2 regions of the Bombilactobacillus sp. ESL1092 genome follow, and region 1 is predicted to be linked to the other one. Evidence: a T-box and tRNA genes for the amino acid it is inferred to sense, from the RefSeq annotation. Region 1 holds a T-box; the other holds one or more tRNA genes.
What was found. The T-box of region 1 lies ahead of leuS (leucine--tRNA ligase). A T-box ahead of a tRNA ligase gene usually reads a tRNA of that ligase, here a tRNA-Leu.
Positions count from the first base shown of each region.

Region 2: it has a tRNA-Leu gene. The T-box ahead of leuS (leucine--tRNA ligase) is inferred to sense a tRNA for this amino acid. The anticodon was not compared.

Region 1 is NZ_CM176594.1:339,279-355,735, reverse strand. It holds rRNA gene AC3B6Y_RS01795 (23S ribosomal RNA) at 1-1,298, shown strand, start outside; rRNA gene rrf (5S ribosomal RNA) at 1,372-1,488, shown strand; tRNA gene AC3B6Y_RS01785 (tRNA-Asn) at 1,498-1,570, shown strand; tRNA gene AC3B6Y_RS01780 (tRNA-Ser) at 1,580-1,670, shown strand; tRNA gene AC3B6Y_RS01775 (tRNA-Glu) at 1,684-1,755, shown strand; tRNA gene AC3B6Y_RS01770 (tRNA-Val) at 1,761-1,833, shown strand; tRNA gene AC3B6Y_RS01765 (tRNA-Glu) at 1,862-1,933, shown strand; tRNA gene AC3B6Y_RS01760 (tRNA-Val) at 1,939-2,011, shown strand; gene AC3B6Y_RS01755 (helix-turn-helix transcriptional regulator) at 2,105-2,296, shown strand; gene AC3B6Y_RS01750 (class I SAM-dependent methyltransferase) at 3,288-4,463, shown strand; gene metK (methionine adenosyltransferase) at 4,571-5,770, shown strand; gene AC3B6Y_RS01740 (MDR family MFS transporter) at 5,778-7,286, shown strand; gene AC3B6Y_RS01735 (phosphatase PAP2 family protein) at 7,216-7,842, opposite strand; gene AC3B6Y_RS01730 (glucosaminidase domain-containing protein) at 8,020-9,126, shown strand; T-box leader at 9,169-9,376, shown strand; gene leuS (leucine--tRNA ligase) at 9,413-11,833, shown strand; gene AC3B6Y_RS01720 (putative polysaccharide biosynthesis protein) at 11,865-13,529, shown strand; gene AC3B6Y_RS01715 (hypothetical protein) at 13,749-14,243, shown strand; gene AC3B6Y_RS01710 (GntR family transcriptional regulator) at 14,240-14,962, shown strand; gene AC3B6Y_RS01705 (PTS sugar transporter subunit IIA) at 15,087-15,515, shown strand; gene AC3B6Y_RS01700 (PTS sugar transporter subunit IIB) at 15,530-16,003, shown strand; gene AC3B6Y_RS01695 (PTS mannose/fructose/sorbose/N-acetylgalactosamine transporter subunit IIC) at 16,015-16,457, shown strand, end outside.
Region 2 is NZ_CM176594.1:486,717-503,173, reverse strand. It holds rRNA gene AC3B6Y_RS02485 (23S ribosomal RNA) at 1-1,231, shown strand, start outside; rRNA gene rrf (5S ribosomal RNA) at 1,305-1,421, shown strand; tRNA gene AC3B6Y_RS02475 (tRNA-Asn) at 1,431-1,503, shown strand; tRNA gene AC3B6Y_RS02470 (tRNA-Thr) at 1,552-1,624, shown strand; gene AC3B6Y_RS02465 (GNAT family N-acetyltransferase) at 1,697-2,134, opposite strand; gene AC3B6Y_RS02460 (DNA-3-methyladenine glycosylase) at 2,304-2,936, shown strand; gene AC3B6Y_RS02455 (peptide MFS transporter) at 3,016-4,476, shown strand; tRNA gene AC3B6Y_RS02450 (tRNA-Tyr) at 4,643-4,725, shown strand; tRNA gene AC3B6Y_RS02445 (tRNA-Gln) at 4,731-4,802, shown strand; gene AC3B6Y_RS02440 (GntR family transcriptional regulator) at 4,864-5,565, shown strand; gene AC3B6Y_RS02435 (O-antigen ligase family protein) at 5,585-7,012, shown strand; gene AC3B6Y_RS02430 (WecB/TagA/CpsF family glycosyltransferase) at 7,182-7,895, opposite strand; gene AC3B6Y_RS02425 (glycosyltransferase family 4 protein) at 7,975-9,048, shown strand; gene nadE (NAD(+) synthase) at 9,076-9,894, shown strand; gene AC3B6Y_RS02415 (hypothetical protein) at 9,907-10,335, shown strand; tRNA gene AC3B6Y_RS02410 (tRNA-Leu) at 10,482-10,567, shown strand; gene AC3B6Y_RS02405 (cold-shock protein) at 10,975-11,175, shown strand; gene AC3B6Y_RS02400 (glycoside hydrolase family 73 protein) at 11,267-11,908, shown strand; gene AC3B6Y_RS02395 (xanthine phosphoribosyltransferase) at 11,974-12,549, shown strand; gene AC3B6Y_RS02390 (ATP-grasp domain-containing protein) at 12,563-13,678, shown strand; gene purB (adenylosuccinate lyase) at 13,721-15,019, shown strand; gene pcrA (DNA helicase PcrA) at 15,352-16,457, shown strand, end outside.

The DNA of each region.
Region 1 (16,457 bases):
TTCTAGTGAGACACTGAATACCCGTACCGCAAACCGACACAGGTAGTCAAGGAGAGAATCCTAAGGTGAGCGAGAGAACTATCGTTAAGGAACTCGGCAAAATAGCCCCGTAACTTTGGAAGAAGGGGTGCTGGTGTAAGAGCCAGCCGCAGTGAAAAGGCCCAAACAACTGTTTATCAAAAACACAGGTCTCTGCAAAATCGTAAGATGACGTATAGGGGCTGACGCCTGCCCGGTGCTGGAAGGTTAAGAGGATGAGTTAGACTTTGGTCGAAGCCCAGAATTGAAGCCCCAGTAAACGGCGGCCGTAACTATAACGGTCCTAAGGTAGCGAAATTCCTTGTCGGGTAAGTTCCGACCCGCACGAAAGGCGTAATGATTTGGGCACTGTCTCAACGATAGACTCGGTGAAATTATAATACCCGTGAAGATGCAGGTTACCCGCGACAGGACGGAAAGACCCCATGGAGCTTTACTGTAGCTTGATATTGAGTTTTTGTGTAACATGTACAGGATAGGTAGGAGCCGTAGAGATCGGTACGCTAGTATCGAAGGAGGCGCTGGTGGGATACTACCCTTGTTATATGAAAGCTCTAACCCGCGCCGTTGAAGCACGGCGGGAGACAGTGTCAGGTGGGCAGTTTGACTGGGGCGGTCGCCTCCTAAACAGTAACGGAGGCGCCCAAAGGTTCCCTCAGAATGGTTGGAAATCATTCGTAGAGTGTAAAGGTAGAAGGGAGCTTGACTGCGAGACAGACAAGTCGAGCAGGGACGAAAGTCGGGCTTAATGATCCGGTGGCACCGTATGGAAGGGCCATCGCTCAACGGACAAAAGCTACCCTGGGGATAACAGGCTTATCTCCCCCAAGAGTTCACATCGACGGGGAGGTTTGGCACCTCGATGTCGGCTCATCGCATCCTGGGGCTGTAGTCGGTCCCAAGGGTTGGGCTGTTCGCCCATTAAAGCGGTACGCGAGCTGGGTTCAGAACGTCGTGAGACAGTTCGGTCCCTATCCGTCGCGGGCGTAGGAAATTTGAGAGGATCTGTCCTTAGTACGAGAGGACCGGGATGGACATACCACTGGTGTACCAGTTGTCTTGCCAAAGGCATAGCTGGGTAGCTAAGTATGGAAGGGATAAACGCTGAAAGCATCTAAGTGTGAAACCCACCTCAAGATGAGATTTCCCATTCAGTAATGAAGTAAGACCCCTCAAAGAAGATGAGGTAGATAGGTTGCGAGTGGAAGTGTAGTGATACATGGAGCTGAGCAATACTAATCGGTCGAGGGCTTAACCAAGGGTGTCGAGTAAGAACATAATATTCAGTTTTGAGAGGACTAAGGTTCTTTCAGAAGGTAAGAAGAGAGCAAGTGTGGTGGCGATAGCGAGGAGGAAACACCTGGAATCATGCCGAACACAGAAGTTAAGCTTCTCAGCGCCGAAAGTAGTTGGTGGGAAACTACCTGCGAGGATAGGTCGTTGCCATGCTGCTCTTATTCCGGTTTAGCTCAGTTGGTAGAGCATCTGACTGTTAATCAGGGTGTCGTCAGTTCGAGTCTGACAACCGGAGTTTTTATTTGGAGAGTTGTCCGAGTGGCTGAAGGAGCATGATTGGAAATCATGTATACGGGCTTTTACCTGTATCAAGGGTTCAAATCCCTTACTCTCCGTTAGCTTTTAGCTGACCCGTTGGTCAAGTGGTTAAGACACCGCCCTTTCACGGCGGTAACATGGGTTCAAATCCCGTACGGGTCATTTTTGGAAGATTAGCTCAGTTGGGAGAGCGTCTGCCTTACAAGCAGAGGGTCACAGGTTCGAGCCCTGTATCTTCCATTTTATTTTATAAATAAATATTTGTTCTGACCCGTTGGTCAAGTGGTTAAGACACCGCCCTTTCACGGCGGTAACATGGGTTCAAATCCCGTACGGGTCATTTTTGGAAGATTAGCTCAGTTGGGAGAGCGTCTGCCTTACAAGCAGAGGGTCACAGGTTCGAGCCCTGTATCTTCCATTTTTAATATCCTGGTAAAGCATTGATAATTAATTAATGCTTTTTTTGTGTTTATACTAGGTTTGACTAAAAGTGTTAAAGTTATTTGACATTATGAAGTGGAATACAATATGGAAAATAAGATTGCCAATTTTAAAAAAACAGCGTTATTCACAGGCGCAGTTAGCTGAATTAGCTAATGTTATACGGCAAACTGTTAATGCTATTGAAAATAATAAGTATGATCCGTTGTTGTTGGTTTGGGAGTGGTCATATGTTTTTGCATATTGTCACTTGGACCATTAAAAAATGTATACAATCAAAAATGGCACTTCCTAATTAGAAGTGTCATTTTTAATTCAGGTTTATGTTGATAAGCTAGACTATTTTGTTATCTTTGCTTTTATAAGGGAATTTTTCCTTTAGCGTTAGCTTCTTGTTTGCGAGTGGTTTAGTTACTGCTAATTATTAAAATTAGATCTGGATTACCAGCCAGACTGTACTTTTACTTTCGCAAATATTTTAGCATTAAAATTTAAATGAAGTAATTTAAAAAACTAAAAATTCCTCGCACAATATCTAATTGGTAATCGTTTAGTTTTAAATGGAGTAAATATTTAACTATTAAAATTATTAAAAAGCAACCTAAATAGCTCACAACTGCTAAGTTGGTTAAATAATGTAGTAGGTATAATCCCAATAAAACTACTCCAATGCAAAACCCACCGATAAAAATCTGGTGCGAGTTGTTAGTTAGTGTAGTCAGTAAAGTAAAAAAATTAATTAAAATAATATTTAAAATAATTTGGGCGGATAAAAAATGAAGTATTGGAAAAACAATGACAATACTACTAAAAATCGGCAGAAAAAAATTCCAGATAAAAGTTGAAACAGAATTATTAGCAATAAATAAGCAAATTAGTAATTCGCATAACCAAAGAATAAAGAGGTAGTGAGGGTACGATTGCAATTTTAACAAATAAGCAATTGCCAGACTGAATACGAAATAAATAAGATTGAAATATTTATTGGCTTTTAAGGGGTGGAAAATATTACTATAAACAACAATCAGAATTGTTAAGATTAACGACACCATACTATTGTGATCATAGTTGGTGGGGTATTTTAAAGTTAAAATCATCGGATAAATTAACAAACTTATGAGATTAGTTGCGGAATTGATTAGTTTCATTGCTGAACTCCTTTATGAAGACTAGTTTAATTTTACTAAATTTGAAGATTATTAGCTAATGGTGTAATGTAGGACTATTGGATTGAGAAATGAGGTCAATAATCTATGTTAGAAAAAACTTTTTATAAAGAGTTATTAAAAAATTCGTTTAATATTCCTCTTAAGGTAACCTATTGGGATGGTAAGACTGAAACTTATGGTACTGGCGATCCCCAAATTCATATTACTATTCATGAAGCTATTCCAATTAAAGAGATTGCAGCTAACGCTTCAATTGCTTTAGGTGAAGCGTATATGGATAAGAAAATTGAGATCGATGGCAGTATCGAAGATTTAATTTTAGCCGCTTATCAAAGTAAAGATAGCTTTTTATACAATAAAAAATTTAAACAATTTGTTTCCAACCGTCAACATTCAGAGAGTAAAAATCAAGAATATGTTCAAGATCATTACGATATTGGTAATGACTTTTATAAACTTTGGTTAGATGAGACGCTAACTTATTCTTGTGCGTATTTTGAACATGAAGATGATGATTTAAAAACTGCACAGTTGAATAAAGTTAATCATATTTTGAAAAAGTTAGATCCTCAACCAGGCAAAACGTTATTAGATATTGGTTGTGGCTGGGGTACTTTAATGCTGACTGCTGCACAAAAATATGATTTAAAGGTTACGGGCATTACTTTAAGTGAAGAACAGTATAAATATGTGACTGCACAGATTGAAAAATTAGGTCTGCAAGATCGCGCAGAAATCTTATTGACGGACTACCGTGAACTGAAGGGCCGTCAGTGGGATTACATTGTTTCTGTGGGCATGTTTGAACATGTAGGTGAGGAAAACTTGCCAGGTTATTTCCAAGATGTTAGTGATTTCTTAGTTGACAATGGTAAAGCGTTGATTCACGGAATTACGATGCAAACACAACATGGTGGTTCCAATGGCTGGATTGATAAGTGGATTTTCCCAGGTGGGTACATTCCCGGCTTAACAGAAAATATCCAAAATATTATTGGTTCCGGATTGCAAATTGCTGATACTGAAATGTTACGTAGACATTATCAAAAAACCCTTGAAATTTGGGATCATAATTTCCAAGCTAAATTACCAGAAGTCATTGAGATGATGGACGAACGTTTTAGTCGCATGTGGGATTTGTATTTACAAGCTTGTGCTGCTTCCTTTGCCTCCGGACATATTGATGTTGTGCAATATCTGTTAACTAAGGGTCCTTCTGGAACTGGCTTGCCAATGACTCGTGATTATGTTTATAAATAATTAAGTATTAATGTTTTTAAATATGTGATAACATATTTTAGTTAACTAAATTCCCGATGGGGCTATTTAGCTTACCTGTAACCTAAATTCAAGGGGGAAGTATTTTTATGGAAAAAGAACGTCATTTCTTTACATCGGAATCTGTTTCAGAAGGACATCCAGATAAAATAGCTGATCAAATTAGTGATGCTATTTTGGATGCTATTTTAGCTAAGGATCCGCAAGCACGGGTTGCTTGTGAGACTACAGTGACCACTGGATTAGTTTTGGTTGCTGGCGAAATATCAACGACCGCTTACGTTGATATGCAAGCTATTGTACGTCAAACGATTCGTGAAATTGGCTATACGGATTCGGCTTACGGTTTTGATGCTGATACTTGTGCCGTGATTATTGCGGTTGATCAACAATCGCCTGATATTGCGCAAGGGGTGGATGACGCCTTAGAAAAAAGAGATTCAGACAATGATACTGATCCGCTAGATCAAATTGGTGCTGGCGATCAAGGCTTGATGTTTGGTTATGCTACCAATGAAACACCGGAGTTTATGCCTTTGCCGATTATCTTGGCTCACAAGTTGGTTTACAAGGTGACTCAGGTCCGCAAACAACATGAATTGACTTATTTACGCCCGGATTCAAAGGCGCAAGTTACTGTCGAATATGATGATAACTGGAAAGCTTTACGGGTTGATACAGTTGTTTTAAGTACGCAGCATGATCCGGATGTCAAGTTAGCTGATTTACGGCAAGATGTGATTGAAAAAGTGATTAAACAAGTTATTCCAGCTGAATTATTGGATGCTGAAACTAAATTCTTTATTAATCCAACTGGACGCTTCGTTTTAGGTGGTCCAAGTAGTGATACTGGATTAACTGGTCGTAAAATTATTGTCGATACCTATGGTGGTTTTGCTCATCATGGTGGTGGAGCTTTCTCCGGTAAAGATGCGACTAAGGTTGATCGTTCAGCTAGTTATGCGGCACGTTATGTGGCTAAAAATTTAGTTGCTGCTGGGGTCGCTGATCAAATTGAAATTCAATTAGCTTATGCGATCGGGGTAGCACGTCCAGTTTCTATTAATGTTAATACCTTTAATACAAGTGATTATAGTGATTCGCAAATTGTGCAAGCTATTCGGGAAGTCTTTGATTTAAGACCAGCCGGAATTATTGAAATGTTAGATCTAAAGCGGCCAATTTATAAGCAAACGGCTGCTTATGGCCATTTTGGGCGCACTGATGTGCAATTACCATGGGAACAATTAGACAAAGTTACAGCGATTCAGCAAGCTATTCAAAAGTAGGGATATTGTGAATTCAATAGTAAAAAAAACAAACGTTAAGTGGGTCACGGTTGCAGTCTTTGTAGCAACTTTCATGACAGCCGTCGAAGGCACGATTGTTTCGACGGCGATGCCGACAATTATTAGTGATTTACATGGCTTGAAATTAATGAATTGGGTCTTTTCAATCTATTTATTAATGAGCGCGGTCACGACGCCGATTTATGGTAAATTATCTGATCGCTATGGTCGTAAAATTTTATTAAATATTGGCTTATTAATTTTTGTCTTGGGTTCTTTTTTATGTTGTATTTCGCATTCTATGTTGCAACTAATTTTGTCACGGGTTTTACAAGGACTAGGTGCTGGGGCAATTCAGCCGTTGACGTATACCGTTTTAGCTGATATTTATCCGTTAGAAAAAAGGGCCAATATGATTGGCTTAAATGGGTCTGCCTGGGGAATTGCCTCAATTGTGGCGCCTTTGTTAGGTGGTTTTATTGTTGAACAACTGTCTTGGCATTGGGTCTTTGCCATTAATATTCCCATTGGTTTGATTACAATTATCTTGATTCAATTATTTTTGCATGAACCTAAGCGCAGTCAAGCTGTGCGTGAGCCGGTTGATTTTCAAGGTATTATCTTATTAACGTTCGTCTTAGTTTGTTTAATGCTCGGGCTACAGAACTTAAATAATGCCCATGCTTGGCTAATTAGTTTAATTTTGTTAGTAGCAGCCGTATTAGGTGCTTTTGTATTTGTGAAGGTCGAACGGCAAAAAGCAGATCCAATTTTGCCGTTAAAATTATTTAAAAATCGTACTTTTGTTGTACAAAATGTGTCGATTCTATTAATTTCTGGTTTTTTGATTGGTTTTGATGCTTATTTGCCAATTTGGATGCAGAGCGTTTTAGGACTGAAGCCGTCGATGGGGGGCTTTGTGGTTACACCTAGTTCGGTAGTTTGGTTATTTGGTTCTTATATTTCTGGTAAAATGATTGCTAAATATCCACCGCATAAAATTACGTTATTTGCACTTAGCTTTCTAGTGGTTGGCTGTGGGTGCTATCTGTTGTTACCGTTAAAAACGGCCTTTGGCATTTTTCTAATTATCTCTGCGGTGGTTGGTTTTGGTTTTGGTTTGTCGATTACAACTTCCACGGTTACTTCGCAAAGTGTAGTCACAGCAGATGAAGTGGGAACGGCCACCAGTTTCAATACGTTAGCTCGTAATTTGGGGCAAACCTTGATGGTTTCCGTCTTTGGAATTGTGATGAACCTAAAAATGGCACAAGGAGTACAACAACATTCAGGTTTAACTTTTAAAATGTTGGATCAAATGATTAATTCTTCGACCGCGCATTTGTTAGCAAAACAATATTTAGCACCAGCTAGACAAATTGTTTATGAAGGCTTGCACTGGATTTTTGTAGTGGGAATTATCATTTTAATTGTGGCAGTTATTCTCAATTTCTTTGACCATAGTGATTATTTGTTAAAGGATTTTCAAAAAAGCCAAGGTAAATCAGCAGAGTAATTCCACTAGCTAAACAGGTACCTGCTAAAACGTCAGAAAAATAATGAACGTGTAAAATGGGACGACTGATAATAATGATGAGGGCAATTACCATTAAAAAAAATGGTAATTGCTTTTTTTTCGTAGTTTGGTAATAGATGAGAATTAAACTCCCAATTAAAGCAGTGGTAGCCATAGCATGACCGCTAGGAAAACTAAAGCCAGTTGCTTGGACGAGATGATTTAAGTTGGGACGAGGTCTGTGAATGAGCGCTTTTAAAACTTGGTTTAATAATAAATTACTTATTACGTTACTAAGCAGAAAAAATCGTTGGCGTTGATTCTTTAAAATGAAGCTAATAAGGATAGTTAGACTAAAGACGACTTTAGGCGCGCCAATAGTGGTAATGTATTTGAAGAAGGTTCGATTATGTTCACTCAAAAAAGCTAAGTGTTGAAAAAACCAGAAATCACAGTGCCGTAATGCTGGCTGATGATGAAATAACATCATTGTCAAAATTAAAAAACAAGAGATAAAGAAAATGCTAAGAAAAAGTAATAGTTTTGATAATTTCATTAATAATCTCCTAAAAAATAATTAATTTTTTGGTAAATCTTACCGGAAAGGGCATTGATTAAGTTCATTGGTGACTATAATTAGCTTGAAGTAGTGGGAAGTTTAACTAATAAATGAGATTGGGACAAAGACCTTAGTATATTTTTATCCCAGTCGCAAATAAAGGGGGTCTGTTTGATGAAAAAACATTTAAGAAGATCAGTTAAACTAGTTGCAATTAGTTGCTTAAGTTGTTTAACTGCATTAAATGCTTTAAAGCATAGTAGTGTGACGAGTTATGCTGATAGTTTTGATCAAGTGACAATTAACGTCAATGATGCTGATAACTTGGAAAATGTGGTCACATCGTCCGGATATGGGGATCAAACATTTTTAAATTATTTGGGTTTATCGGCGCAAAAGTTAGCCAATAATAATGATCTTTATGCTTCAGTTATGTTAGCCCAAGCACTCTTAGAAAGCGGTTGGGGGACAAGTACTTTAGCCCAGGCGCCTAATTATAACTTGTTTGGTGTTAAAGGCAGTTTTCAAGGATCAGCGGTTAATATGGCCACGCAAGAAGATGATGGCAGTGGTAATTTGTATGGTATTCAAGCTAATTTTCGCAAGTATCCCTCCTATCGTGAGTCCTTAGAAGACTACGTTCGTTTACTGCGCGATAATGGCATGTATTCTGGAGCTTGGCGTAGTAAAACTAGTTCCTATAAAGATGCTACTAGCTTTTTAACGGGGCGTTATGCCACGGATACATCATATGCCGATAAATTGAACAGTTTGATTGAAAAGTATAATCTAACGCGGTTTGATCAACCAGTTGATGCTACTAAACCAAGTGTCAATGACATTGTAGTCAATAATGTTAGTTTAGTCACAAATGATGTGAACCATAATTCTACAAGGAATACTTATCAAAATCAACAAGCCCCGGTAATTGTGAGAAATAAATTTCAAAATCCAGCAGCTGATGCTTCAGCTACTAGCGAAACACAAACGCCGGCTTTACCGGTTATTGTTAATAATTCCCTGAATGAATTAATTAATACCAACAAGGAAATATTGCAAGCTCCTAGTACTAAACCAAGCAATCGGCCTAAGGATGCAAAAACTGAAACTGATTTTTCACGGACAATTCCTAGTGGAGATCATGCTGATCCAGCTGCTGTTATTAAAAAAGCACCAGTTGTGCAGGCTAAAGCAGTTTCTAATACTAAGTCAACCCCAGCTACTGATAATTCAATTCAAGTTTCGCCACAGGAAGCTGCAACTGAAAATTCGTCAGACTAGTTGCAATTAGCGTGATTTTTATTTATAATATGCGTCAGATTAGTTTTTACCAAAGGAATAGTAATTGAAAAATTGATTATCAGAGAGTGGAAGGTTAGTGTGATTTCACAGATATTTTTTAATGAACTCATCTTTGGAGTTTGATTACTGAACTAATAGTAAGTAGTCACGGGGTATCGTTAAATACTTGAGAGTTATATAGTTAATATATAAAACTTAGGTGGTACCGCGGGTAAATTTCGTCCTATTGCAAGAGCAATGGGACTTTTTTTGTAGGAGGGTAATTATGGGTTATAATCACAACGTTATTGAAAAAAAATGGCAAGCCTATTGGGCCGAACATAAGACGTTTAAAACAACAGAAGATCCAAATAAGAAAAACTTTTACGCGTTAGATATGTTTCCTTATCCGTCTGGTAAAGGTTTGCATGTTGGTCATCCAGAAGGGTATACCGCGACCGATATTATTGCCCGGATGAAGCGGATGCAAGGCTACAATGTCTTACATCCCATGGGGTGGGATGCGTTTGGCTTACCCGCTGAACAATATGCGCTGAAAACTGGACATAATCCCATTGATTTTACGCAACAAAATATTGATACATTTAAGCGACAAATTAATTCGCTAGGTTTTTCTTACGATTGGGAGCGCGAAATTAATACTACTGATCCCAATTATTATAAATGGACACAGTGGATCTTTGAACAATTGTATAAACAGGGGTTAGCTTATGAAGCCAAAGTTCCTGTTAATTGGAGTCCAGATTTAGGTACAGTAGTCGCTAATGAGGAGATTGTCAACGGTAAAACTGAACGTGGTGGTTTTCCAGTTTACCGTAAGCCAATGCGACAATGGATGCTCAAAATTACGGCTTATGCGGATCGTTTATTGGATGATTTAGATTTAATCGATTGGCCCGTAAATATTAAGGAAATGCAGCGCAACTGGATTGGCCGGTCAGTCGGTGCTGAAGTTAAGTTTGAGATTGCCGATCATGATTTAACGTTTAATGTCTTTACGACACGGCCAGATACGTTATTTGGTGCTACTTATGTAGTCATGGCTCCAGAGCATGAACTAGTGGATCAAATTACTACCCCACAACAAAAAGCACAAGTTCAACAATATCAGGAAGCAACTGCTAAAAAGAGTGATTTGGATCGGACCGATTTAAATACTGAAAAAACAGGTGCTTTCACAGGCGCTTACGCTATTAATCCGATTAATGGCGATCGATTACCAATTTGGATTTCTGATTATGTCTTGGCTAGCTACGGGACGGGTGCTATCATGGCTGTTCCAGCACATGATGACCGGGATTTCGAATTTGCTAAAATGTTTGACTTACCAATTAAAGCAGTCATTGCGGGTGGTGATGTCAGTGATCATGCTTATACAGGTGATGGTGAACATATTAATTCGGAGTTTTTAAATGGTTTAAATAAACAGCAGGCAATTGATAAGGTTTTGGCGTGGTTAGAAGATCATCAGGTTGGCCAAAAGAAAGTTAATTACCGCTTGCGAGATTGGGTCTTTTCACGGCAACGTTACTGGGGTGAACCCATTCCAATTATTCATTGGGAAGATGGAACCACGAGTTTAGTTCCTGAAGATGAATTACCATTACGTTTGCCAGCAGAACATGATATTAAACCTTCAGGTACGATTGAAAGTCCGTTGGCTAACTTGACTGACTGGGTCAATGTGGTTGATAAAAATGGCCGCAAAGGTCGGCGGGAAACCAATACAATGCCACAATGGGCTGGTAGTTCTTGGTATTTCTTGCGTTATGTAGATCCACATAATGATGAAGCAATCGCTGATTATGAAAAATTAAAACAGTGGATGCCCGTTGATTTATACGTCGGTGGAGCCGAACATGCTGTGCTGCATTTACTGTATGCAAGATTTTGGCATAAGTTCTTATACGATTTAGGTGTTGTACCGACACCAGAACCGTTCCAAAAATTATTTAATCAAGGAATGATTTTGGGTAATAATCACGAAAAAATGTCGAAGTCCAAAGGCAACGTTATTAATCCTGATGATGTTGTCGATGAATATGGTGCTGATACGTTACGTCTTTACGAAATGTTTATGGGACCGTTAGATGCTTCCATTTCTTGGAGTGAAGATGGCTTAGCTGGTTCTTATCGTTTCTTAGAGCGGGTTTGGCGCTTATATATTAATGCAGATGATGACAACACTTTGCGGACTGATTTTATTACCGAGCAGCCGAATGCTGATTTGAAAAAGATTTATAGTGAAACTGTGAAACAAGTTAGTGATCATTATGAAAAGTTACAATTTAATACGGCAATTTCGCAAATGATGACTTTTGTCAACGCTGTGCAAAAGCAAGATCAGTTTCCAAAGGATTACGCTGAAGGTTTAATTAAAATGTTAGCCCCAATCGTACCGCATATTGCTGAAGAAATTTGGCAAAAATTAGGTCATGATGAATCCATCACTTATGCTCAATGGCCAACTTACAATGAAGAAGATCTAGTTAGTGCTGAAGTCGAAGTTATTTTGCAAGTTAATGGTAAGTTAAGAAATAAGATTACGGTGCCAGTTGATATTTCCAAAGCTGATTTAGAACAAAGAGCATTAGCTGATGAAAAGACACAATCATTTATTGCTGATAAAAAGATTGTAAAAACCATTGTGGTTCCGCAAAAAATTGTGAATTTTGTGGTAAAATAATAATTCATCAATTTTAGAGAGGATCAATTTGATGGATCAAGATGTCGAAGAGAATACAGTGACAACTGCGGTAACTGGTGGCAAAAATGATTTAATTAAGGGTTCAGCTTGGATGACGGCGGGAAGTATTTTTTCGCGAGTCTTGGGTGCTATTTATATCATTCCGTGGAATATGTGGTTTGGTTCCGTTTTAACGGCTACCTTGGCCAATGCCCTATTTGCTAAGGGCTATAATATCTATAGTCTGTTTTTGATAATTTCGACGGCGGGTATTCCCGGGGCAATTTCCAAACAAATTGCGCATTACAATGCTTTAAACGAGTATGCGGCGGGAAACCAGTTATTTAAACAAGGCATCAAAATCATGGCTTGGATGGGCATAATTAGTGCAGCGCTGATGTATTTTGGCGCACCGCTTTTGAGTGATTGGTTTGCTGATGGCAATGCCAATGCCATTCCAGTTTTAAGAGCCTTGGCGATTGCGTTATTAATCATTCCGTTGATGAGTCTCATGCGGGGCTATTTTCAAGGCTATTCACAAATGGCACCTTCAGCGGTTTCTCAATTAATTGAGCAAGTGGCGCGCGTAATTTATATGTTAGCGGCAACGTATTTAATTATGAAGGTGCAAAAGGGCAGTTATGTTAGTGCCGTAACGCAATCGACCTTTGCAGCTTTCATTGGTGCGGTCTTTGGTTTAGGAGTGTTGGTAATTTACTTTTTAAAGCAATTACCGCAAATTCGCCGTCTATCACGACAAAGTAAATTTGAAATTGATACACGTCATCAGAATTTTTTTGGAGAAATTATTCGCCAAGCAGTTCCTTTTATTATTCTGGATTCTGGCATTATCTTATTCCAATTATTTGATCAGTCGACGTTTAATTCAATGATGTCGTCGTTTCAACATTTTAGTAAAGACACATTGAATGCCATGTATGCTCTATTTGCCTTTAATGCAAATAAATTAATTATGATTGTGGTTTCTTTATCAACAGCGATGGCTGTTACTGCGATCCCCTTATTGTCAGCAGCTTATTCGCGTCATAACCAAAAAGAAATTCAAGATCAAATTGGTAATATCTTACAATTGTTTTTCTTAGTTATGTTACCGGCAGCTTTAGGCATGTATGCAGTAGCTAAGCCTTTGTATATTTTGTTTTATCGATATGATCAGTTGGGGATTTACTTGTTACAATTTAGTTGTGTAGTAGCTATCTTGTTAGGGTTATTTACGGTTTTGTCAGCTATTTTACAAGGACTATATCAAAATAAAATGGCGATTAAATATTTTGTGATTGGTTTTATTGTTAAAATGCTTGTACAATATCCATGTATTTTAATTTTTAGTAGTTTTGGGCCCTTAATGGCGACTGCTATTGGCATGGCGGTCACGTGTTGGCTGATGTTGCGATTATTGTGTGTGAAATTTGAGTTTAAATTACAGCCGACCATTAACCGTACTTGTGGCATTTTTATGTTAACAGTTGTGATGTTAGTATCCATTTTAATCTTGGATTTTGTTGCATATCATTTGGTGAATAATCAAGGTCGCCCGTGGGCTATTGTGTTATTATGCCTGGAAGTTGTATTAGGTGTTGGGATCTATGGTTATTTAATTTTAAAATCGCACTTAGCGGAGAAGATTTTAGGCTCCAAAGTTGCTAATTTACGGCAAAAATTGCATATCAATTAATCTGTTTTAAAAAACAATAAGGTTGGAACGCAATAATGAATTAATGTTCGTTTACTTCTAGATAGAGTACGATCATTAATCTTATTGTTCCAACCTTATTTTTTTGCTATTACAAGTTGATTAGAATCAGAAACAGTGGCTGAAAGTCTGAATAATTAGCGATTAAACGGTGGTATATAATATGTTAGTAATAAGCAATTTACCAAGCATGGAACGCTATTGATAGAATGGTCTGAAAATAATATGGAAGTAATTGATTTAAAAAAATATACGACTCCTCTTCAAAAAGTTAAGCAGCATCCGAAGTTGATTAACGTACAAGAAGTCGCAGAATCAGGTTTTTATAATACAATGTTTGCACAAAAAATAGGCCGCTTAAGAAAGCGCGTCTTCGTTTTGTTAGAACAACAGCAACCAACTGCCATTATCACTTCCTTAATTCCCAACCGCTTTTTACCACAATTGGATCAAAGTGATTTAATGGATTTGGAAAATCTAGTAGATTATCAATGTCAGGTTAATCAAATCACTCAAAATGTGATGTTGACATGGGCTAATGAACAGGAACGTAAATTGTTCAAACAAGAAGTTGACCGCTTACAAGTTTTGGTAGAAAAAGCAATTTTTCGTAACAATCAAGGAACGATTATTCGCTCGGAAGAAACAGTGCTGTTGCCGGACCAATTTATTTTTCAAAAAGGAGAAGGAGATTGAAGACCTATTTGTATATTGAAGCTAAGGAAAAAATTCTCAATTTAATTACTAGTGGGACTTTTAAATTTAATGAACGGATTTGGAATGAACGAACTTTAGTTAGTCAATTAGGTTACAGTCGTACAACTATTAAAAATGCGATTAATTCATTAGTTGCTGATAATATTTTGGAAAAAAGGCGCGGTGATGGGACGTATTTAGTGGAAGTGGGCACTAACAATTTGGTGAAAATTGGTGATGATGCGCCCAATTCGTTTACACAAATTATGCGTATTAATAAAATAAATACTACTAGTCGTGTTTGGTCATTTAAAGCCATTTATCATTCTCCCAAATTGCAATTGATTTTTGATAATAAATATGAAGATTTTTACGAGTTAATTCGGACTAGAATGGTGTCACAACAAGTAATCGCCTTTCAAAAATCTTATATTCCGTTTAGAGAATTTGAAGATGCCCATCGCTATGATTTTGGAAAATTGTCGTTGTATGATTATATGGCTTTTAGAAATAAAAAGCCAATTATGTTTCATACGATTTTTCAGGCCCAATCTGTTGAAAAAGCGCCCTTTGTTGCGGAGCAGTTGAAGTTAGCCGAAGAGCGTTATTTGCTTTATTTTGAATATCAAGGTTTTACTAAAAGAAAAAAAATAGTTGAATATACACAGTCATGGTATAATCCTAATTTTATTAATTATAAAAATACAATTCAGAGATGATTGGTCCCTAAATTGGTTTTAAAAATGAGGTCATTTTAAGAAATGGTCTTTTTTTTATTGCCTGAATTTGAAAATAGCTCTAGATTTAATAAATGAAGATATGGCTATAAAGAAGGTGAAAACTGTGGAAATAGTACTGGCAAGTCATTCAACTTTGGCGTTAGGAATGTATCAAACGGTGTCATTAATTATGGGGCAACAGCCGAAATTACATTATATTACAGCTTATGTTGATGACAATCTTAGTTTTCAGAAGCAATTATTGAAAACCATCACGCCCATAAAGAATGAACAAATTATTTTCTTAACTGATGTGTTAGGAGGATCTGTGAATAATGAGTTAGTTCAATTTGTCCAAGGAGAAGATAACTACTTTTTGATTACCGGAATGAACTTGCCCTTGGTCTTGGAACTGATCAATTACGTTAATGTAACTAGTCAAGTTGATGCGGTCACATTAATGCAAAAATTACAGGAATTAGTTTCCATGGGCAAGGATGGTTTACAGATCGTTATGGATGTCGCAGATTCCGTCGAGGATGAAGATTTTTAAGGAGAAACGAGAATATGATTGTAATGACTAGAATTGATTACCGTTTGTTACACGGCCAGGTGGCTTTTGCTTGGACCAATAATTTGTCTGCGAATGCGATTTTGATTGCTAATGATGCAGTAGCACAAGATACTTTTCGCAAAAAAACTTTACAATTAGCCAAACCAGCTAGTGCCAAATTGATTTTTAAATCAATTGCAGATTCTGCCAAAGCAATTAAGAGTGGTGTGACGGATAAATATCGAGTGTTTATTATCGTGGAGACAATTAATGACGCTTATCGCTTAGCTAAGTTAACACCAGATATCAAATTAATTGATTTAGGTTTAGCTAATAAAACAGAAAATAGTCAAAATATCGCTAAATCAGTCTATGTAACGGCAGCTGATGTGAGACAGTTAACGGATTTAGAAAATAACGGGGTTAAAGTGGTAGTTAAGCAGGCACCTAATGATCCGGACACTGAATTTTCAGCTTTAATTAAGTAAAGGAGAAAGTAATGATATTACAAGTTATCGGCATTTTCATTATTTCCTTAATTGCTAATATGCAAGATTTTTTGGGATCATCTTTTATTGGACGGCCAATTGTAACCGGTTTTTTGGTAGGCGTTTTGTTTGGTGATATTAAGCAAGGACTATTGATGGGAGCTACTTTAGAGTTAGCTTTTATGGGCTTAATGGGAGTTGGAGCAACTGTCCCGCCAGATGAAATTATTGGAGGAATTTTGGCAACAGCCCTGGCTTTAAAAAATGGTTACGGCGTGAGTGTTGCCTTGACATTGGTTTTACCAATTGCCACTTTGGGTTTACTAGTTAAGAATTTGTTGTACGTTGTCGTCTTTCCAGCCATGACACACAAAGCTGATCACTTAAGTGATGAAGGTAAAATCAAGGCTGCGGGCAACATGCATCTCTGGGCTGCCTTGACTAGAATTTTAGT
Region 2 (16,457 bases), 150 kb from region 1:
GAGCGAGAGAACTATCGTTAAGGAACTCGGCAAAATAGCCCCGTAACTTTGGAAGAAGGGGTGCTGGTGTAAGAGCCAGCCGCAGTGAAAAGGCCCAAACAACTGTTTATCAAAAACACAGGTCTCTGCAAAATCGTAAGATGACGTATAGGGGCTGACGCCTGCCCGGTGCTGGAAGGTTAAGAGGATGAGTTAGACTTTGGTCGAAGCCCAGAATTGAAGCCCCAGTAAACGGCGGCCGTAACTATAACGGTCCTAAGGTAGCGAAATTCCTTGTCGGGTAAGTTCCGACCCGCACGAAAGGCGTAATGATTTGGGCACTGTCTCAACGATAGACTCGGTGAAATTATAATACCCGTGAAGATGCAGGTTACCCGCGACAGGACGGAAAGACCCCATGGAGCTTTACTGTAGCTTGATATTGAGTTTTTGTGTAACATGTACAGGATAGGTAGGAGCCGTAGAGATCGGTACGCTAGTATCGAAGGAGGCGCTGGTGGGATACTACCCTTGTTATATGAAAGCTCTAACCCGCGCCGTTGAAGCACGGCGGGAGACAGTGACAGGTGGGCAGTTTGACTGGGGCGGTCGCCTCCTAAACAGTAACGGAGGCGCCCAAAGGTTCCCTCAGAATGGTTGGAAATCATTCGTAGAGTGTAAAGGTAGAAGGGAGCTTGACTGCGAGACAGACAAGTCGAGCAGGGACGAAAGTCGGGCTTAATGATCCGGTGGCACCGTATGGAAGGGCCATCGCTCAACGGACAAAAGCTACCCTGGGGATAACAGGCTTATCTCCCCCAAGAGTTCACATCGACGGGGAGGTTTGGCACCTCGATGTCGGCTCATCGCATCCTGGGGCTGTAGTCGGTCCCAAGGGTTGGGCTGTTCGCCCATTAAAGCGGTACGCGAGCTGGGTTCAGAACGTCGTGAGACAGTTCGGTCCCTATCCGTCGCGGGCGTAGGAAATTTGAGAGGATCTGTCCTTAGTACGAGAGGACCGGGATGGACATACCACTGGTGTACCAGTTGTCTTGCCAAAGGCATAGCTGGGTAGCTAAGTATGGAAGGGATAAACGCTGAAAGCATCTAAGTGTGAAACCCACCTCAAGATGAGATTTCCCATTCAGTAATGAAGTAAGACCCCTCAAAGAAGATGAGGTAGATAGGTTGCGAGTGGAAGTGTAGTGATACATGGAGCTGAGCAATACTAATCGGTCGAGGGCTTAACCAAGGGTGTCGAGTAAGAACATAATATTCAGTTTTGAGAGGACTAAGGTTCTTTCAGAAGGTAAGAAGAGAGCAAGTGTGGTGGCGATAGCGAGGAGGAAACACCTGGAATCATGCCGAACACAGAAGTTAAGCTTCTCAGCGCCGAAAGTAGTTGGTGGGAAACTACCTGCGAGGATAGGTCGTTGCCATGCTGCTCTTATTCCGGTTTAGCTCAGTTGGTAGAGCATCTGACTGTTAATCAGGGTGTCGTCAGTTCGAGTCTGACAACCGGAGTTATAGTCGGATGTTTAACCGGCTTTTTTTATTAGTTTCGGATTGTTCGCCAGCTTAGCTCAGTTGGTAGAGCATCGGTATCGTAAACCGAGGGTCACAGGTTCGAATCCTGCAGCTGGCAGTATTATTATAAACAAAATAAAAAACGTTATATTAAGTTATAGCGTTTTTTATTTTGTCCATATTTATTTGATTAAACAGCTTTAACCATTTTATGGTGTTTGATACCAGCATCTAAAAATTGATTGCCTTCGACCTGATATCCTAAATTAGTATAAAAATTTTGAGCTTGATCTTGCGCATTTAAGACGAGAGTTTTAATTCCTTGCGTTTGAGCGTGTTGTTCAATCATCTGCATTATTTGACTGGCAAATCCTTGATGCCGAAAATTTTGGCGAACAGCAACTCGTTGAATATGCCATTGGGTTGGCGTTTCTTTTAAAACGCGCGCTGTGGCAATTGGCTGGTCGTTATGTTCATCGTAACCTACATAATATTGACAATTTGCTTCATCCTGATCAATTTCTAGATCAGCCGGAACATGTTGTTCTTGAATAAAAACTGTTTTTCTTAAAACTAAACTATCTTGATAAATTTGATCATTTAAATCGTCCGTGAATTTGATAATCATTTTTTCTTCCTTTCTTAACGCAAATTAGTTGACGAATTTGTTTTTTTAGCTCAATAATTTAATTGGATATTAAATTGCAAGACTTAATAATATTAGTTCTGTTTAACCATTGTGAAAATAGAGCTAATGTTTTTAATTTTACCATAAAGTATTTAGAAAGGAGGTTCTTATGAGTTCAATTACAGCATTTTTAACCAGTCAATCAACGATTCAATTAGCTCAAGATTTGTTAGGACATGAATTACAGTATCACTCTGCCTATGGTTTAACTGCTGGTTTGATTGTTGAGACAGAAGCATATTTAGGTACGCCGGATTCTGCTTCACATGCATATCGTGGTCATCATTCTCGCGCTAATCAAGCACTTTATCAAGATCCAGGAACCATTTATATTCATTCACAGCGCGGACATTACTTATTGGACATTGTTGTTCAAATGTCAGGACAACCAGAAAGTATTTTGATTCGGGCTCTGCAACCGACCAAGGGGTTAACTATTATGCGAGAACTACGGCAACAGACAACGACGACTAATTTAACGAATGGACCTGCTAAGTTGACCCAAGCGTTAGGAATTACGTCGCGTGATTTAAACCAAACCCCCTTGAGTTTCAAGACGCTGAGTTTAAGTGATCAACGAATTAAAACGCCCAAAATTATTAAAACTTCTGCGCGGATTAATGTTAGTCAACGTGGTAATTGGGCACAAAAACCTTTACGTTTTTTTGTTGCGGGTAATCCTTATGTTTCTAATTGTCGCAAAAAAGATTGTTTATTTACTAGTTTGGGCTGGAATCGCTAAATTGGGCATTGTTTTTTGACATTATCTATTAGAAAGATTAAAATGTTAGGGCATTGTTTAATATTTAGGGAGAATATTTATGGATACAAAAAAGGAAAAGACGTTCTTTGGTCAGCCTATGGGGTTAAAGACCCTATTTATGACTGAATTTTGGGAACGATTTAGTTATTATGGCATGCGGGCAATTCTGTTGTACTACATGTACTATGCGATCAAGCTCGGTGGCTTAGGCTTTAAGCAAGAAACTGCTGCGTCCATTATGTCTATTTACGGGTCATTGGTTTATATGACCAGTGTTTTAGGAGGTTATATTAGTGATCGTATTCTAGGTAGTCGGCGAACCGTCTTTTGGGGCGGGGTTTTGATCATGTTTGGTCATATCTTCTTGTCGTTGCCGCTAGGTTCTACCACGTTATACTTGTCGATTTTGTTCATTACAATTGGTACTGGTTTGTTAAAACCCAATGTTTCGGACATGGTCGGTGATTTATATAGTGCTGAGGATAACCGCCGTGATGCTGGATTTAGTATTTTTGTCATGGGAATTAACTTAGGTTCCTTAATTGCGCCCGCAGTGGTTAGTCAAGCTTGGAAGAGTTTTAACTTCCATGTTGGCTTTTCACTAGCTGCGATTGGGATGTTCTTTGGTTTAATCACGTATTATATTCAAGGAAAGAAATATTTACCAGCAGAAACGTTGAAACCCACTGATCCTATTACTGATGCTGAAAAAAGTAAACTTTATAAAAAGGTCATTGTCTTTGTCATAGCAATTGTCGTTATTGTTTTATTAATGATGGTCATGAAGTTAGCTAGTTTACAGAACTTTATTAGTTTAATCAGTATTTTTGGCATTATTTTACCAATTGCATACTTTATTATTATTTTAAGTAGTAAAAAGGTGACTAAGATTGAAAAATCGCGCGTTTATGCTTATATTGGCTTATTTATCGCTGCGGTAATCTTCTGGGCCATTGAAGAGCAAGGTTCTTCTATTTTGGGCTTGTTTGTTGCTAATAATACGCAATTGCATTTGGGGAGCTTTGAATTGAATCCAAGCTGGTTCCAAATGTTAAATCCATTCTTTATTATTATCTATACACCATTATTTGCTTCACTTTGGACTAAACTAGGTAAAAAGCAGCCTTCGTCACCGACTAAGTTCTGGTTAGGCTTAGTCTTTACCGGTATTTCCTATTTAGTTTTGGTTCTACCGTTAATGGGCGGTTCACACGGCAAAGTTAATCCATTATGGTTAGTTTTGAGCTGGGGCATTGTAGAAATTGGTGAAATGTTAATCTCACCAATTGGTCTTTCAGTTACGACTAAATTGGCGCCCAAAGCTTTCTCATCCGAAATGATGAGTATGTGGTTCTTAGCAGATGCTGCGGGACAAGCTATTAATTCCCAATTAGTTAGATTTTATCCACACCACGAAATGGCTTACTTTGGTGTAACGGGGTTAGTAGCAATTGCCTTTGCTATTCTCTTGATTTTCTTTACACCAAAAATCAAAAAATTAATGTCCGGAATCAATTAATAAAAGTTCACCTTTTGGTGAACTTTTTTCGTTTTTTAAAAGAATTATTGGTATAATATTCGTGGAATGTTTCGGAAGTTATCAATAGAAAAATAAAAAATTTGTTATAACCTCTTGCAAAATGGAACAAAATTGGTTATTATATTTAATGTCCTATTGATATGTTGGAAGGGTAGCGAAGTCTGGCTAAACGCGGCGGACTGTAAATCCGCTCCTTCGGGTTCGGTGGTTCGAATCCACTCCCTTCCATTGATTGGGTTATAGCCAAGTGGTAAGGCAATGGACTTTGACTCCATTATGCGCTGGTTCGAATCCAGCTAACCCAATAATTGACTGAAACGTTGGTTTCAGTCTTTTTTTATTTTTAATTTGAGGGGGGTAATCTCCGTGTCCGAAGTACCAATTTATGTTCAAATTCATAACCAAATGAAATCCGAGATTGCCCAAGGAAAGTGGCAAGTAGGCCAAAGAATTCCGTCAGAGCGCTGGTTAGCACAGCATTTTGCTGTGAGTCGCATGACCGCACGGCAAGCCATTCAGACCTTGGTTGATGAAGGAATCTTGTCACGTAAGGTTGGTTCTGGAACTTATGTTGCTAGTCAAAAAGTTCAAGAAAAAATGTCCGGAACGACTAGTTTTACAGATATTATGAAATCACAGGGCAAAAAGCCGGCTAGTCGCGTTGTTTCCTATCATCTTGCCGAACCGACGCTCAGTGAGAAAGAGCATTTACAATTAGCCGATAAAATTGATGTTTTACGAATGGAACGCATTCGCTTGGCCGATGGCGTGCCCATTTGTTTTGAAATCACTACTGTACCGTGGAATCTCGTTCGAGATTTAAGTCAACAGCAAATTACACAATCGCTGTATCACGCTTTAGAGCAAAAGGGCTTAAAGCTCGGACACGCTCAACAGAATGTGTCAGCAATGTTAGCCTCAGAAAAAGTAGCTGAGCTTTTAAAGGTCAAGCGAGGTGCTCCTGTGCTAAGATTACGGCAGGTTACCTTCTTAGATGATGAGCAACCGTTTGAATATGTTCGTTCACAGTATGTGGGTGAGCGCTTTGAGTTTTATTTAGAAAGATAAAAGATAATGGAGAATTATTGTGAAATCTAGTTCAATTCAACGTTTTAGTTGGTATTTAATGATTTATTTTTTAATACAACCAATTTTGGATGTGATTACCGGTTGGCAAATGAAAGTATTGCCTAACTTTAGTTTGACACTGGGCGTAGCGATTCGTGCAATTATGCTAGTTTTAATTGTTGGCTTTATTTTAAAAGTTGCGCACCAGCGTGATGATTGGCTGGATCGTTATGTGCCGTGGTTCTTAGGACTATTATTAGTATTAGTTGTGATTAATTTGGTGGTTAATTATTTCAATAAGCCCGCTTTTTCGTGGTTTACAGAAATTTCGGCGTGTTTTAAAAGTCTGCATTACTTAATTATTATTTTGGGCATGTACTACGCGTTTAAGAATTTATCAGCACAGCAATTAAAGCGTTCGGTGCCGGTTTTTGTTTATTGGGCACAAATGATGATTAACGTGGTCATGATTGTAGCAGTTATGACCAAGACGGCTTTTCATACCTATCCCCAGGGAAAATTAGGAACAAGTGGTTGGTTTAATGCTGGCAATGAGTTAAGTGCAATTTTGGCAATTGCCTTTCCAATTGTTTTGCTATATGCGCTAGAAAAGTCTCAGCAGCAACATAATTATTGGTACTTTGGCGGCGTGATTCTATCCGTCAATTCTATTACAATGCTCGGAACGAAAAGTTGTTTCTATGGGATGATTTTAGCGCTCATTTCGGCCTTCTGTTTGCAGTTAATACGAATCTTTGTGACGCATGAAAAAAAAGCTGCCAATATCATTAATACGGTTCTAATTGCCGTTTTATTGGGGGGAGTTTTAGCAATTTATCCGCATTCACCAGTTCATGATAATAGTGTGATTCAAAATCGAATTATTCGCGAAAATCAACAAAATAAAAAGAAAATGTTGTCTGATAAAAAGCACAGAAAGCATATGGATCATTACGAGCGTTTCTTATTGCAAAATAAGGAATTAAGTAATCCGCTACTAGCGAAGTTATTAAGCGGCCGGACCAATTATTATCGCCTAAATAGTTATGAATATAAAAAATCTGCCTTGGCCCAAAAATTATTTGGGATGGGCTACGGGGGTAATTATCGTAAGCATCCACGAACTGTGGAGATGGATTGGTTAGACTTCTTCTTCCAATTTGGAATTATTGGTTTCGTGATTACAATTTTGCCGTTAGTCGGCATTATCTTCTATTTATTGTTTGAATTCTGCCGTTACTTTTTCCAACCAAAAATTCAAACCAATTTATTATATTTTGTGGCCTTTGGCTTGGGAATTTTTATGTCAATCTTTTCAGGGCATGTTCTCAATGCGCCCGGAGTTAGCATGTATTTTGGTTGGGTCACAGCATACTTGTTGTTTGTCTTACAAAAACCCAAACCACAACATCTAGCTTCTCGAAAAACTAAAGTTATGTTTCCTTAAAGCTGAAATTTTTTCTAAGTAATCAAAAATTCCGTTCTTAAAAATTAATTTAGGAACGGAATTTTTTTGCGTCGTTGGCGTAATTTGAAAGGTAATGATGCTGTTACAAAAATTAAAAAGATATTATTAGGACACTATTAAGTGCGGAACTACTCAAAGATTTTTAGGGTTAATGTTGCTGCTTAACTAATTTTAAAAAGCGCGGTAAAGCTAAGAAACGTTTAAAACGACTAGGATGGCTTAATAAGCGATAGAGCCATTCTAAGTGCCAGTTTTGAATTAATTGCGGGGCGCGTTTGACCGTTCCAGATAAGACGTCAAAACTGCCTCCCACGCCAATCCAAATTGCAGGCGTCAGTTGGCGGTGGCGATAAATAAATTCTTCCTGTTTGGGAAACCCTAAAGCGACAGCCACGATATCAGGTTTAGTTTGTTTTATTTCTTGGACAATGGGTTGTTCATCTTGAAAATACCCGTCATGTGATCCGACAAGTTTTAGTTGGGGATATTTTTGGTGAATATTTTGGACGGTTTTAGTAATAATTTCGGGTTTAGCACCTAATAAATATACTTTTAGGCTACACTTATTGGCAATTTCTAGTAAACTAGTAAGTGTATCAAAGCCAGTAATTCGTTCAGAGAGTGGTTGATGCATCATTTGTCCTGCTTTAATAATCCCAATACCATCAGGAGTGATGTAGTCGGCTGTTTGAATTAATTTGCGATATTCTGGATGATCGTAAGCATAAACTGCAATCTCAGGGTTAGCAGTAACAATAAAGGTATTTTGATGATTAGCGATACGTTGCTGGAGTAACTTTATAAAATTTTGATTAGTAGTACTAATAAAAGGCAAATCTAAGATTTTAATTTGTTTTGGCAATTTTTCTAAACTCCTTTTTTAATACCTTTAGTTTACGATAACTAGATTTGTTTAACAATTTATTGTGAGGATTTAATTTATGAAAACTTTACACGTGAACGCCGGGAATGAAAATGGCGGCGGACGAACGATTATTATTAATATTCTACGGGGCTTGAATCAACGAGATATTGATTCGCAGCTCTTAGTTTTTGAACGGGGTCCAGTTTCTGATCTAGCAAATGAATGGCAAATTCCCACTACTATTATGAACCAAGATGGGCAGTTGGATTTGCGGGTGCTCGGGCGTCTCAAGAAGTTCATTAATGATAATCAAATTGATATTGTGAATACGCATGGTCCCCGGGCTAATTTTTTAATGAGTTTGATTTATAAGCATGTGCATGCAAAGTGGATCATTACGGTTCATAGTGATCCTTATGTGGATTTTGCTGACAATTTCAAAGGAAAGTTAATGACTTCTTTAAATTTACGGGCCTTGAAAAAAGCTGAGCTATTGATGCCAGTAACTGCTAAATTTAAGCCAATTTTAGAACAAGTGGGGATTGCCGCAGACAAAATCAAGCCGGTCTTTAATACAATGTACTTTCGCGAAAAAGCGCCCCAAACGACGCGACAAGATCCGTTTACGCTATTGAATGTTGCTCGTTTAGTGCCTGTGAAAAACCAACAATTACTCTTAAAAGTTTTAGCAGAGCTAGATTTTGACTGGCGCTTAAAGCTAGTGGGTGATGGAACTTCGCGGCCCCAATTGGAACACTTAGTACAAGAACTAGATTTGGCACAAAAAGTCGAATTTATCGGCTTTCAAGACAAAACAGAGCAGTATTACCAAAACGCGGACTTATTTGTCCTACCATCATTATCGGAAGGCTTTCCACTAGTTTTACTAGAAGCAGCTAATAATGGTTTACCCGTGGTCGCTAGTGATGCTGGTTCGGATGCGCAAGCCGTTCAACCGGGGCTGGGTTGGATTACCCCTATTAATGATTTTGAAAGCCTAAAACAGGCGTTAATTCAAGCTCATGACTTGTGGCAAAAAGATGAATTACGCGCTTTGGGCCAGAAATATTATGAATATTGTGCTGCCAATTTTTCTAACGAACGTTTGGCTCAAACAATCAGTGAAATTTATCAAACTGTGTTAAAGTAATTGTATTTGAGAAATGAGGTTTTAAGATTGCGTCCATTACAAAAAGAAATTATTGCTTTTGAAAAAGTTGCGCCCCAGATTGATCCCGAACAAGAAGTACAGCGGAGTGTGGACTTTTTAAAGCATTTTTTACAAAAAAATCAATTAAAAACATTAGTGTTAGGAATTTCTGGTGGTCAAGATTCGACTTTAACAGGTCGCTTGGCCCAGTTGGCTGTGAGTGAATTACGAGCAGAACACCCCCAATCTAGTTACCAATTTATTGCCGTTCGTTTGCCTTATGGGCAACAAGCTGATGAATCAGATGCTTTACAGGCTTTAGATTTTATTCAACCGGATAAGACTTACCGGGTGGATATTAAGCCAGCAGTAGATGCAGTCGTGGCTAGTATCACACCTAATGGCTTAGCCATTAGTGATTTCAATAAGGGCAATATTAAAGCGCGTCAACGCATGATTGTACAATATGCGATTGCTGGTGAAACTAAGGGCGTTGTAGTGGGAACCGATCACGCCGCGGAAAATATTACGGGTTTTTATACTAAATACGGTGATGGTGCCGCCGATGTTACGCCTTTATTTAGGTTAAATAAGCGCCAAGGCCGTCAATTATTGCAATACTTGCAAGCCCCGGCCAATTTATATACTAAAACCCCGACGGCTGATTTAGAGGATGGTCGGCCAGGCTTAGCTGATGAAGTTGCTTTGGGGGTAACGTATCAAGAGATTGATGATTATTTGGAAGGCAAAGAAGTCACAGCAGCAGCGGCCCAAAAGATTGAAAACTGGTATTTGAAGACTGCTCATAAGCGGCAGTTGCCGTATACAGTTTTTGATCAATTTTAAGGAGGCAAAGACATGGTTAATAAAGCACAACAACGGGCGATCAAGTATGCACAAACGTTAAATGATGTTTTACAACGGACGCAGGAAATTCAAGAAGAGTTGAATCCTAAGTTTCAAGAAATTAAAACGGCTTTGCAAAAAAACGAATTAGAGCAAATGCAATCCGCTCATTACTTGGCAATTCAGGGTGATTTTCAGCATGGAACTGATGAATATGCTCAATTAACCCAACAATTAGCCGATTTAAGAGCTCCAGCACGTTTTATGGGCATTCATATGAATTTAGTTCAAGCCTATCAAGCTTATGTTCAAGCTTGTCAGCAAATGATTGATAGTATGAAAGATAATCGTACGGTGGACTTGGATCAATTTCAACAGTCTGAACAAGATCAAGACCAAGCAACGGCTGAGATTGCTAAGTGTTTACAGCGCTTAGGTTAAAATTTTTTGTTCCAGCTCCCAATTGGAGTTAGATGCCAGTTGCCTCATAAAAATAAAAGATTTGTGTTAATTGATGCTAATTTATTTTTGCCGCAGTTGCTTGCAAAATTTGCCCATTCATATTATGATGAATGAGTATTGTTTTTGCGGGCATGGCGGAATTGGCAGACGCGCAAGACTAAGGATCTTGTGGAGAATTATCTCCGTGGAAGTTCGAGTCTTCTTACCCGCATCTTAATTAAAGTAGCTACGGCTACTTTTTTTGTTGTCATATATGAAAATGATTGAACAAAAATCGCTTAATACTCAATTTTTGGCGAATATTTAAACAAGTGGCACTACGACAATTTGGATAAGAATATTATTCACTTTACTAGATTTTTTAATTTTTTGATTGCTGGTTTCTTAATGTGAAGAAGTGGTTCTTGTTAGGCTCTAGGAGCGCAAAGAGCTGTTTAAAGTGTGCTTTCCATATTAAAATAAATTTAATAAATTTAGCAAAACTTGATTGATTATCTTTTGTGAGCATGTTAATATAAAGACGTGTTTTTGAATGGTTATGGTTCGATGGTTCATGTGTAACTAACTTCCATATCGGCCACAAAGAAATGCAAAAAGTGTTTTGAGGAGGATGTTCACATGGAACATGGAACAGTAAAATGGTTTAACGCTGAAAAAGGTTATGGTTTTATTACTCGCGAAGATGGTAGTGATGTATTCGTACATTTCTCCGCTATCAACGGTGAAGGCTATAAGACTCTTGAAGAAGGTCAATCAGTTACTTTCGATATCGAAGAAAGTGATCGTGGACCACAAGCAGTTAACGTTAACAAAGACTAAGCTTAAACTCTTAGTGCTGACCAGCCCACGGGCTGGTTTTTTTTTACATAAATCTTGGGTGCATGTTATCATAATTATGAGAAAGATATCGGTGAAAAATTTGGCAAAAAGGCGTAGCCGGGCAACTCAGCAAAATAATTTTGCGAATGGCTTGGTGGCAATTTTAATCTTAGGTTGTGGATTTGTTTTAGCGGTCATAATGATTAATCATTGGCGACAAGAAGTTGTGAACTCGCAGCCGAATATTCAAGTACAGAATCAATTTCGGCAAAAACAGCAATTTATTAAAAAGTTAGCGCCAGCGGCTGTTAAATACGGGCAACAGTATCATGTATTACCAAGCGTGACGTTGGCCCAAGCCGTTTTGGAAAGTAATTGGGGTCAAAGTAGTTTGGCTAGTGATTATCACAATTTGTTTGGCGTGAAAGATGACAATCCCCAAGAGTCGCAAGAATTACAAACTCAAGAGTACCAAAATGGACAGTGGGTCACAGTGACCGCCCGTTTTAAGGTTTATACTAATTTTGAAGCATCCATTGCCGATCATGATGCATTGTTGGCAAACGGTACTACTTGGAATAAGCAGCAGTACCAGCACGTACTAGCGGCTGACAACTATGTCGAGGCGGCGCGAAGTTTGCAAAAAGATGGTTATGCTACAGATCCAGATTATGCTAAAAAACTAATCAAAATTATTCAGACTTATAATTTAGATGAATATGATACCAAATAAATTAAAGTATTTCACTAATGCAGTGATAATGGTAATCTTAAAGTAAAGCTTAGGGAGGCACCACAATGCGTGAACTAGAAGAACGAATCAAGCAGGATGGTCGAGTTTTAGGCCAAGATGTGCTCAAAGTTGACAGTTTCTTAAATCATCAAATTGATCCGCTGTTAATGCAAAAAATGGGTCAGGCTTTTTATCAGCATTTTCAAAAATTGCCGATTACCAAAATTTTAACTGTTGAATCTTCGGGAATTGCGCCCGCCGTTTTAACGGGCGTTGCTTTTCAAAAGCCAGTGGTTTTTGCTCGGAAGCATCGTTCTATTACAATGAGTTCGGATTTATATGTTGCGGATGTTTACTCCTTTACTAAAAAAGAAACTAATCAAATTAGTATTGCTAAAAAGTTTTTGACTGCTCAAGATCACGTTTTAATTGTGGATGATTTTTTGGCTAATGGACAAGCAGTTTCCGGCTTGACCACGATTATTCAACAAGCAGGGGCGACGTTAGAAGGAATTGGAATTGTCATTGAAAAGACTTTCCAAAAAGGGCGGCAGCTGATTGATGAACAGCAGATTCCGATTCTGTCCTTAGCTAGAATCAGTGGTTTTGAGAACGGAAAGGTAATTTTTGCAGAAGAATGAGGCAGAATTAAGCATGGAATTTATGGAACCGAACAGTAAATTAGGAATTATTCATGGTGGTAGTAGTGATCAGCAATTGGCCATTCAAGCGCAAAATATGGGCTTTCAGGTGACAGTTTTGACTGACCAGCCGAAGCAATGGACTAATGTTGTTAGTAAATTAATCGTGGGTGATTACCACAACTTAGAATTGTTAGAACGCTTGTTTCAAGCTGTGGATTTAGTTTTATATAATGATAGTCAGATCGAATTACCTGATCCGCAACAATTAGCCCAGCCGGAAAAATTAGTTCAAGGTACTGAAATTCTTGATTTGATGCAAGATCGTTATTTAGAACGGTGCTTTTTGAACGAACATAATTTGAATATTACTCCGTATGTCACGGTTGTGAATAAAGCTGACTTACAAATGGCTGTTTCAGAAATTGGGTTTCCATGTCTTTTAAAACCGATTCAACGCGCGGTGGATCCTGATTTTCAAGAAACATTTTATAATCAAGCACAAATTGACAATTATCAATTGCCACAAGGCTCCTTTATTTTGGAATCATTGGTCGATATTCATCAAGAAGTCTTTGCCATGGTTACGAAAGATTACACGGGCGACATTAAAACTTATCCGTTGATCAAGGTTACACGCCCGCAAGGCTTGAAAACGGCTTTAGTTACGAAAACTGATGAAGTCGCTTTGAAACAAGAAGTGCAAGAAATTGCCCAAACCATTGGCAGTCATTTGCATTATCAAGGCTTGTTTGCGATTAAATTGTGTACTACCCAATCTGGAATGCTCTATGTTGAACGGTTATATCCGGGAACCGTGTTTTCCGCGCAAATTTTTGCAGCGGTGACGCAAACCTCTCAGGAAGAATTGTTAATCCGCAGTTTGTGTAATTGGCCCCTGCCTAACTTAACCCCCTGGATGAATGGCTGTGAGTTACAGGTGACTAAACAGCATTTGTCCACAGCGGTGGCTTTGATTCAGCAACATCCACAATGGCAATTAAAATTTAATCATCGTGACTATTCGTCTGCCACAGACCAAACAGAAGTTGGAACTTTAGTGGTTTTTGCGGAAAATGAACAACAATTACTCAATTATGTGAACGCCACAGAGTTGTGGCAGATTTAAAAATAGCGGTAGCTTTACAGTTAAGGGATAAAGGAGAAGTTCATGGTTATCAAACGGTATCAGAATCCAGCAATGGCCCAAATTTGGAGTGAGCAAAATAAATATCAGGCGTGGTTAGAAGTGGAGATTGCCGTTGACCGGGCTTGGAATCGTCTCGGAAAAATTCCGGATGCTGATTTAGCTGCCATTGAACACAACGCTAGCTTTCAAGTAGCAGATATTATCGCAATGGAAAAAATTACGAAGCATGATGTGGTAGCTTTCACACGGACTGTTTCCAAAAGCTTAGGTCCAGAAAAAAAGTGGATTCATTTTGGAGTTACTTCGACAGATGTCGTCGATACAGCGTATGGCTATTTGTTAAAACAAGCTAATACTTTGTTGCGCCAAGACTTAGTGGAGTTGTTACACGTAGTGGCTCAAAAAGCGCAACAATATAAAACAACGGTGATGATGGGCCGGACTCATGGTGTTCATGCTGAACCCACCACCTTTGGCTTAATATTGGCCAATTGGTATTCAGAATTAAAACGCGATTTACAACGGTTTGATCATGCTGCTCAAGGCGTTCAAGCCGGGAAGATCAGTGGTGCAGTAGGAACCTTTGCTAACGTGCCTCCCGAAGTCGAACAAATGGTGTGTGCCCAATTAGGTTTGACAGCGCAGGAAATTTCTACACAAGTGTTACCGCGTGATTTGCATGCTGAATATATCATGACGTTGGCTTTGATTGGGGCTTCCTTAGAACGTTTTGCCTTAGAAATTAGACATTTACAACGCACTGAAGTGCGCGAAGTCGAGGAACATTTTGCGCCAGGACAAAAAGGTTCCTCAGCGATGCCTCATAAGCGTAATCCGATTGGTTCAGAAAATATTACGGGTTTAGCACGTGTTTTAAAAGGACATGTTTTTACCGCACTAGAAGATATTGAATTGTGGCATGAGCGGGATATCTCGCACAGCTCAGCGGAACGGATTATTTTGCCAGATTCCACGGAAATTTTGGACTATATGTTACAACGTTTTACTAAAATTTTAAGCAATTTAACCGTTTTTGAAGATAAAATGGCTGCTGATTTAAATGTTACGCATGGCTTGATTTATTCACAACGCGTGTTGTTGAAGTTAATTGATGCGGGGTTAAGTCGAGAGCAAGCCTATGATTTGGTGCAACCCAAGACGGCTCAAGTTTGGGAAGAGCACGTGGACTTTCGGCCGTTACTAGAAGCTGATGAGCAAATTATGCAGTATTTGAGTCCCACTGATTTAGATGAAGCCTTCGATTATCACTGGCATTTAAAACATATTGATGAAATTTTTACCCGAGTGGGCTTAAATTAGAGTGCTGTGTGACAAAACTGACTTGTTTGAAAATAAAAAATAATAAATCAAGGTTGGGGTCAATCAGCCTAATGATTGTGCGCGATCATTAAGTTGATTGAATTAAAAAAGCCAGCAGTTCAGTTCAACCTGAACTGTCAGATGACTTTTAGCCCAGCCTCTTTGTTTGGAATTAAGCTGCAGGGATGCTAAATTTTTGGAATTAGACGCACTGAAAAATTGGTGGATAATTTTTGCGCTTGTATGATAGATATTCTTTTCGTGTGGCTGGATTGTCCGCAAGAGTTTGCTATAATTGAGACTGTAATTCAGAAAAGAAAAGGAAGAATTTAATGTCAGAAACAGCTATTTTACAGGGACTAAACGATAAACAAAAACAGGCAACAACGACAACAAATGGTCCCTTGTTGGTTTTGGCTGGAGCTGGTAGTGGTAAAACGCGAGTTTTGACACACCGGATTGCTTATTTAATCGAAGAACAAGAGGTTTTGCCGTGGCACATTTTGGCGATTACGTTTACCAATAAAGCTGCGCGCGAAATGCAAGAACGGGTTCAAAAATTGTTAGGTGAACATGCACAAGGAGTTTGGGTCTCAACCTTTCATTCGATGTGTGTGCGAATTTTGCGGCGCGAGGCAGAAGCAATTGGTTATAGTCGCGCTTTTACAATTACGGGTTCATCAGAGCAATTAACTTTGGTGAAGCAAATTTTAAAGCAGTTAAATCTTGATCCCAAAAAATATGATCCGCGGGCTTTATTAAGTGTGATTAGTGGTGCCAAAAATGAGTTACTAACGCCTAAAACTTATGCTCAACAAGCTAATAGTCCGTTTGAAAAAGTTGCTGCCCAAGTTTATGAACAATATCAGGCGCGCTTACAAGATAATCAAAGTATGGATTTTGATGACTTGATTATGCAGACGACGATTTTATTTGAGCAAAATCCGCAAATTTTAGATTCTTATCAAGAAAAGTTTCATTACATTCACGTGGATGAATATCAGGATACGAATGATGCTCAGTATCGCTTAGTTAGTTTGTTAGCAGCCAAATACCAAAACATTTGTGTCGTGGGTGATGGCGATCAGAGTATCTATGGTTGGCGCGGTGCTAACATGGATAATATTTTGAATTTTGAACAGGATTATCCTCAAGCACAAACAATTTTATTGGAACAGAATTACCGCTCGACCAAAGTGATACTACAAGCAGCTAATGATGTGATTGCCAATAATAATAATCGGCAACCGAAGAAATTATGGACAGATAATCCGCAGGGTGAAAAAATTGCTTATTATCGTGCTGCTTCCGAACGGGATGAAGCGTTGTATGTAATTGACCAAATTGTCAAATTACGCCAGGCGGGAGATTATCAGTTAAAGCAAATGGCCATTTTGTACCGGACTAATGCACAATCGCGAATTTTCGAAGATCAATT